Shumkonia mesophila: one gene and its partner. The protein of the gene in region 1 binds, or shares a complex with, the protein of each later gene. Links are inferred from orthologs where the notes say so. Each region holds a gene or a part of one and is shown in the gene's direction. Other genes may lie near its edges.

Evidence for each region. The genes of interacting proteins can lie anywhere in the genome.
Region 2: the proteins of tsaE (region 1) and tsaD are in contact, whole or in part, in a crystal structure (PDB 6N9A), measured with the Thermotoga maritima proteins. The link is inferred for Shumkonia mesophila from one-to-one orthologs. Residues at the interface, in WP_004082108.1 of Thermotoga maritima: Leu37, Gly38, Lys46, Lys57, Val59, Lys60, Ser61, Thr63, Phe64, Thr65, Leu66, Met67, Val69, Pro71, Tyr82, Arg83, Leu84, Asp86, Asp88, Phe89, Asp93, Ile128, Asp130, Glu131, Arg134; in WP_004082750.1 of Thermotoga maritima: Cys10, Asp11, Arg49, His50, Leu82, Gly84, Gly135, Gly136, Glu154, Thr155, Leu156, Asp157, Asp158, Ser159, Glu162, Asp165, Lys166, Arg169, Leu170, Tyr175, Lys213, Thr214, Leu217, Tyr218, Gln221, Arg222, Asn324.

The regions. Positions count from the first base shown.
Region 1 is NZ_JAOTID010000001.1:722,521-725,904, reverse strand. Bases 376-3,079 are described here. They hold tsaE (tRNA (adenosine(37)-N6)-threonylcarbamoyltransferase complex ATPase subunit type 1 TsaE), read left to right. Parts: upstream 376-1,335; coding sequence 1,336-1,824; downstream 1,825-3,079. Other genes in these bases: ODR01_RS03270 (nucleotidyltransferase family protein), read left to right, coding at 2,872-3,079; ODR01_RS03275 (aminoglycoside phosphotransferase family protein), read left to right, coding at 1,817-2,893; ODR01_RS03285 (sensor histidine kinase), read left to right, coding at 376-1,184. Also shown: more of ODR01_RS03285, read left to right, coding at 1-375; more of ODR01_RS03270, read left to right, coding at 3,080-3,384. UniProt on the Escherichia coli protein: Required for the formation of a threonylcarbamoyl group on adenosine at position 37 (t(6)A37) in tRNAs that read codons beginning with adenine.
Region 2 is NZ_JAOTID010000001.1:600,244-603,738, reverse strand. What follows is about bases 263-3,077. They hold tsaD (tRNA (adenosine(37)-N6)-threonylcarbamoyltransferase complex transferase subunit TsaD), read left to right. Parts: upstream 263-1,048; coding sequence 1,049-2,107; downstream 2,108-3,077. Other genes in these bases: ODR01_RS02670 (serine hydroxymethyltransferase), read left to right, coding at 2,417-3,077; hemC (hydroxymethylbilane synthase), read right to left, coding at 263-956. Also shown: ODR01_RS02685 (uroporphyrinogen-III synthase), read right to left, coding at 1-11; more of hemC, read right to left, coding at 15-262; more of ODR01_RS02670, read left to right, coding at 3,078-3,495.

The DNA.
Region 1 (3,384 bases):
GCGCGCCGCACCCGACGGGCGGCCTGGTCTTCGCCTACGAGGATCTGTCGGAGCGCCTGTCCCTCGAACGCTCGATCAACGAATTGAGTGCGGTGCAGCGCGAGACCCTGGACAACCTGTTCGAGGCGGTCGCGGTGTTCGGCGGCGACGGCCGGCTCAAGCTCAACAACCCCGCCTTCGTCCATCTGTGGGAATTGGACGGCAAGGCCATCGCCCAGGGCATTCACCTCGCCGATTTCGCGCTCCGCATGAACGCCCGCCTCGAGGAGAGCGCCGGCGGCAGCCGCCCCGTCGTCACGGCGGCCCGGCTGATGAAGCGCGAGCCCGGCGGCGGGCGGCTCGCCCGGACCGACGGGGCCGTCATCGAGTACGCCACGGTGCCGCTGCCCGACGGCGCCGTGCTGGTCAGCTTCCTCAACGTCACCGACAGCGCCCAGGTCGAGGCGGCGTTGCGCCAGCGGGCCGAAGCGCTCGACGAGGCCAACCGGCTGAAATCGGCGTTCATCGCCAACGTGTCCTACGAGATCCGCACGCCGCTGACCACCCTGATCGGTTTCGCCGAGATTCTGGCCGAGGAGTATTTCGGCGAGCTCAACCGCCGCCAGAAGGAATACTGCCAGGGCATTCTCGAAACCTCGCAGAACCTGATGACGGTGGTCAGCGACACCCTGGATCTCGCCAGCATCGAGGCCGGCATCATGTCGCTCGAACTGGACGCCGTCGACGTCCACGGCCTGCTCGCCGGGACGCTGAAGCTGGTCCGCGAGCGCTCGCGGTTCAAGAGCCTCAAGGTCGAATTCGACTGCCCGCCCGACATCGGCTGGATCGTCGCCGACGGGCGCCGGCTGCGCCAGGTGTTCTTCAACCTGATGAGCAACGCGGTGCGCTTCGCCCCGGCCCGCGGCCGCGTCGGCCTGACCGCGCGGAAGGCCAACGACGAGGTGGTCATCTCGATCAGCGACACCGGCCCGGGCATGAGCGAGGAGCAGATCCGCCGCGCCGTGCAGCCGTTCGGCCACGGCACCGACCCCGAGGTCGACGGCCGCGGCGCCGGCCTCGGCCTGTCGCTGGTCACCCGCTTCGTCGAACTGCACGCCGGACGGGTCGAGATCCGCTCCGCCCCCGGCCGCGGAACCACCGTGATCTGCCGGCTGCCCACCGGGGCGACCCAGGCCGGAACCTGAGCGATCCCGCGGGGCGAGGCCGATGGTTTCGATCCACCTTCCGCATGCCGCCGATTGGGCTTGGAAAGCGGCCCGTCGACCGGGTAAGAATGGCGCCGTCCGATTCCGGGCCCGATCCGGGATCGGCTGCCGTCCGGAGATGCCGTTTCCGATGTCCACAGCCGAACGCCCGCCCCGCCTGCTGCACATGGACCTGCCCGACGAGGCGGCGACCGAGGCCCTGGCCGCCGCCCTGGCGAAGTCGGCCCGGCCGGGCGACGTGATCGCCCTTGAAGGCGATCTCGGGGCCGGCAAGACGGTGTTCGCCCGCGCCTTCATCCGGGCCCGCGGCGATGGCCTGGAAGAGGTGCCGAGCCCGACCTTCACCCTGGTCCAGTCCTACGACCTTCCCGGCGGCGCCATCCATCATTTCGACCTCTTTCGCCTGGCCGACCCCGAGGAGGCCTACGAGCTGGCCATCGAGGAAGCCTTCGCCGACGGCATCTCGCTGATCGAATGGCCGGCCCGTCTGGGCGCGTTGTTGCCGCCCGGCCGCCTGGAGGTGGCGCTCGCTGCCGGCGACGAACCCACCGCCCGGCGGGCAAGCCTGGCCGGCGGCGCTGGCTGGGCCCGCCGCCTGAAGGAGGCCGGCCTTGCCTGACGCCGTCCCCGCCACCGGTCGCGAAGCCGTCATCCGCGCCTTTCTTGCCGCCCACGGCTGGGAAAGGGCGGACCGGACGCCGCTGACCGGCGATGCCTCGTTCCGCCGCTACGAACGCCTGCGGCGGGACGGCGAGCCGGTCCTGTTGATGGACGCGCCGCCGCCGAAGGAGGACGTGCGACCGTTCGCCCGGCTGGCCCGGCACCTCAATGCCCTCGGGCTCAGCGCGCCGGCCATCCTGGCCGAGGACGCCGCCGCCGGCCTGCTGCTGATCGAGGATTTCGGGGACGCCACCTTCACCCGCATCCTGGCCGGAGATCTGCCTTCGCCGGAGCGAAGCCCCGGCGTCGCGCAGGCAGGCGGCAACGAGCGGGCCCTTTACGAGATGGCCGTCGACGTCCTGGTCCACCTTCACCGACTGGCCCCCGGGGCCGCCGTGCCGGCCGGGCTCAAACCCTACGACGACGAGACCCTGCTGGCCGAGGCGTTCCTGCTGACCGACTGGTACATGCCCAGCGTCATGGGACGGCCGACCCCGGCGGCGGTGCGCCACGCCTATGGCCAGGCCTGGCTGGAGGCCTTCGCCGCGGTGCGGGCCCAGCCGACGACCCTGGTGCTCCGGGATTACCACGTCGACAACCTGATGGTGCTCGATGGGCGCCCCGGCGTTGCCGCCTGCGGGCTGCTCGACTTCCAGGACGCCCTGGCGGGGCCGGCCGCCTATGACCTGATGTCGCTGCTGGAAGACGCCCGGCGCGACATCGACCCCGGGCTTGTCGACGCCCTGCGCCGTCGCTATGCCGCCGCCTTTCCCGACCTCGACCGACCGGCCTTCGACGCCGCCTTCGCCGTCCTTGCGGCGCAGCGTCACGCCAAGGTGATCGGCATCTTCACCCGGCTTTGCCTGCGCGACGGCAAGCCCCGCTACCTGGGCCACATTCCCCGGCTATGGCGGCTTCTGGAACGCGCCCTCGACCACCCGGACCTGGCGCCCGTCGCCGCCTGGTTCGCCCGCAACATTCCATCGGAAAGAAGAGAGAAGCCGTCATGCCCGCCGGTGGCAGCTTGAAGAACGACCCCCGCAAACCGCAAAAGGAGGCGGCGCCCCGCCATCCCAACCTGCCGGAACGTGCCATGATCCTGGCCGCCGGCTTCGGCACCCGCATGCGTCCGATCACCGAGACCCTGCCCAAGCCCCTGATCCAGGTCGGCGGCCGGGCGCTGCTCGACTACAGCCTCGACCGCCTGGACGAGGAAGGCCTGAGCACGGTGATCATCAACGTCCACCATCTCGGCCAGTTGATCGAGAGCCATGTCAAGCGGCGCAAGTCGCCCCCGGTGGTGTTTTCCCGCGAGCCCGAGATCCTCGAAACCGGGGGCGGCATCGCCAATGCCCTGCCGCTGCTGGGCGACAAGCCGTTCCTGGTCGTCAACGCCGACATCATGTGGCTCAACGGTCCCCATTCGGCCCTGCGCCGCATGGCCGAAACCTGGGACGAATCGCGGATGGACGGCCTGCTGCTCCTGCACTCCACCGTCGAGGCCTACGGCTACACCGGC
Region 2 (3,495 bases), 120 kb from region 1 along the record:
AGCACGCGCATGGCCTACCTCCGATGCTCACGCCCGTCGGAAGCGAATCGGGCCAACAGGTCGCGCCCGGCCCCTTCGCCCAACATCACCGCCTCGGCGGGGGTTCCGCAACACGCGACGGTCACAAGCCGGCTGCCGTCGGGACGGGCCAAAAGGCCGCGCAACATCATCTGTTTTGATTCCGTAATGACGGCGAACGCGGCGATGGGGGTGCGGCACGACCCATCCAGCATCGCCAACAGCGCCCGCTCGGCGGCGACGCAGGCGGCGGTACCGGCGTCGTGGACGGCGGCCAGCAGGGCGGTGGCCTTGTCGTCTGCGGTCCGGCACGTCACGCCGATGGCGCCCTGGCCGACCGCCGGCAGCATTTCCTCGGGCTCCAGGATGGCGGTGGCCGCCCCGGCCAGCCCGATGCGCTTCAAGCCGGCAATGGCCAGGAGCGTGGCGTCGAAGGCTCCCTCGGCGATCTTTTTGATCCGGGTCTCGACGTTGCCGCGCAGCACCCTGACCACCAGGTCGGGCCGGCGGGCCAGCACCTGGGCCTGACGCCTGAGCGACGCGGTGCCGACCACGGCGCCTTCCGGCAGCTCCGACAGGCTTTTCGCGGCATTGCAGATCAGGGCGTCGCGCGGGTCCTCGCGGGCCAGGATGCAGGGCATCTCGATGCCTTCCGGCAGCCACGTCGGCACATCCTTGACCGAATGCACGGCGATGTCGATGCGCCCTTCCAGCATGGCCTCGTCGATTTCGCGCGTGAACAGGCCCTTGCCGCCGATCTCGGCCAGCGGCCGGTCCTGCACGGCGTCGCCCGTCGTCCTGATGACGACGATCTCGACGGCGCCTGGTGCCGCCAGGGCGGGGTGGGCGGCGATCAGAAGGTCGCGCACGCCCCCGGTCTGGGCCAGCGCCAGACGACTGCCGCGGGTGCCGATCCTTAAGGTAGGGGACGGGGTCATGGACACCGGAAACTGTGGATGTCGGAACGGGTGGTCTCAGCGTGGGCGACAGAGTAAAGTCCGGGGCCGCTTCCTGAAAGAGGCTTTTTTGGATGATCGTGCTCGGCATCGAAACCAGCTGCGACGAGACGGCCGCCGCCGTAGTCAACGACGGCCGGCGCATCCTGGGCGAGTCCCTGCTGTCGCAACTCGAGGCCCACGAGCCGTTCGGCGGCGTGGTGCCCGAGATCGCGGCCCGCGCCCACCTGGAATACGCCGATCACGTGGTCGGCCAGGCCATGGGGCGGTCGGGGGTCACCTTCGCCGATCTCGACGGCGTGGCCGCCGCCGCCGGCCCCGGGCTGATCGGCGGCGTCATGGTCGGCGTCATGACGGCCAAGGCCATCGCCGCCGTGCACGACCTGCCGTTCGCCGCCGTCAACCACCTGGAGGGCCACGCGCTGACGGCGCGGCTCACCGACGACGTTGCCTTTCCCTACCTGCTGCTGCTGGTCTCGGGCGGCCACTGCCAATTGCTGGCCGTCGAGGGGGTGGGGGCGTATCGGCGGCTCGGCACCACCATCGACGATTCCCTGGGCGAGGCCTTCGACAAGACGGCCAAGATGCTGGGCCTCGGCTATCCCGGCGGCCCGGCTGTGGAGAAGGCGGCGCTGGCGGGCAACGCCGCGCGTTTTGCCCTGCCCAGGCCGATGCGCGGCCGGCCGGGCTGCCACTTCTCGTTCTCCGGGCTCAAGACGGCGGTGCGCCAGACCCTGATGGCGCTGCCCGAGGGGAAGCTGGAGACCGCCGACATCGCCGACCTCTGCGCCTCCTTCCAGGCCGCCGCCGGCGACGTGGTGGTCGAGCGCTGCGGCCATGCCATCCGCATGGTGCGGCAAACCCATCCCGCCATCGGGACGCTGGTGGTGGCCGGCGGGGTGGCCGCCAACGCCTATCTGCGCGGCCGATTGGGCGAGCTGGCGAAGGCGGAAAGCCTGCGCCTGGTGGCACCGCCGCAGCGATTGTGCACCGACAACGGGGTGATGATCGCCTGGGCCGGGCTGGAGCGCCTGCGCCTGGGGCTCGCCGACGGCCTCGACTTCGCACCCCGCCCGCGCTGGCCGCTGGACCCCGACGCGCCGCCGGCCACCGGCGCCGGGGTGAAGGCTTAAGGGAACCCGGTAACAAGGGCGCGGTGCGGTCGAATCAGGGGCCGGAGAGATTCCCCACCGAGGGGCACCATAGCTCAGATTCGTGGGCCTGGGTGTCGACCGCCGAGCTGGCAACTCTGCCATCACCTTCTTGCGAAGGCCGGGGCCCGGGATTACCTTCAGGACCGACCTTGAGGTCATCGACCGCCGCGCGACTGGCGAGCAAGCGTGGAAGCGACCACGGGGAAGCGCGGAGGAACCTTCAGCCGATCGCCTGGGCGCAATTACCGGATGCCCGGGGCGACTCTGTGTCCTGAAGGAGCAATGACCATGCATCCCTATCGCGATCTCCTGCTCTCCACCGATCCCGACATCGCCGCGGCGTTGGCCGGCGAGGAACGTCGCCAGCAGGGCGGCATCGAGATGATTCCGTCCGAGAACTACACCTATCCCGAGGTGCTCGCGCTGCTTGGCTCGGTATTCACCAACAAGTATTCTGAAGGCTATCCGGGCCGGCGCTACTACGGCGGCCAGGACTTCACCGACGCCATCGAGGAGCTCGCCCGCAAGCGGGCCCGCGCCGTGTTCCGAGCGGAGCATGCCAACGTGCAGCCGCTGTCGGGCTCGCCGATGAACCAGGCGGTCTATCTCGGCTTCCTCAAGCCCGGCGACACCGTGCTGGGGATGGAGCTGTCGCACGGCGGGCATCTCACGCACGGCGCCCCGGTCTCGCATATGGGCAAGCTTTACAACTTCGTGCGCTACAAGACCGACCCGGCGCGCCACGGCGCCATCGACTTCGATCTCTTACGCCAGACCGCGCTCGCCACCCGGCCGAAGATGGTGCTGTGCGGCTTCAGCTCGTACCCGCGCGATCTCGACTACGCCGCCTTCAAGGCAATCGCCGACGAGGTGGGCGCGCTGACCATGGCCGACGTCAGCCACATCGGCGGCCTGATCGCGGGTGGCGTGCTCAAGAACCCGATGGACGCCGGGTTCGATTTCATGACCACCACCACTCACAAATCGCTGCGCGGCCCGCGCGGCGGCATGATCCTGTGCCGGGCCGATCACGCCAAGCGGGTCGACAGCTCGGTCTTCCCCGGCCTACAGGGCGGGCCCCACATGAACGTGGTGGCCGGGGTCGCCGTGACCCTGAAGCGGGCGGCGACGCCTGACTTCCAGGCCTACGCCCGCCAAGTCATCACCAACGCGAAGGTGCTGGCGGAAAGCCTGACGGCCGAAGGCCTGCGGCTGATCACCGGCGGCACCGACAACCACATGGTGGTGATCGACACCCTCGCCAGTGTCGGGCTCGACGGTTCCGACGCCGAGCACGTGCTCGACGCCATCGGCATCACCACAAACAAGCAGATCATTCCCGACGATCCGCGCCCGCCGCTGCGGCC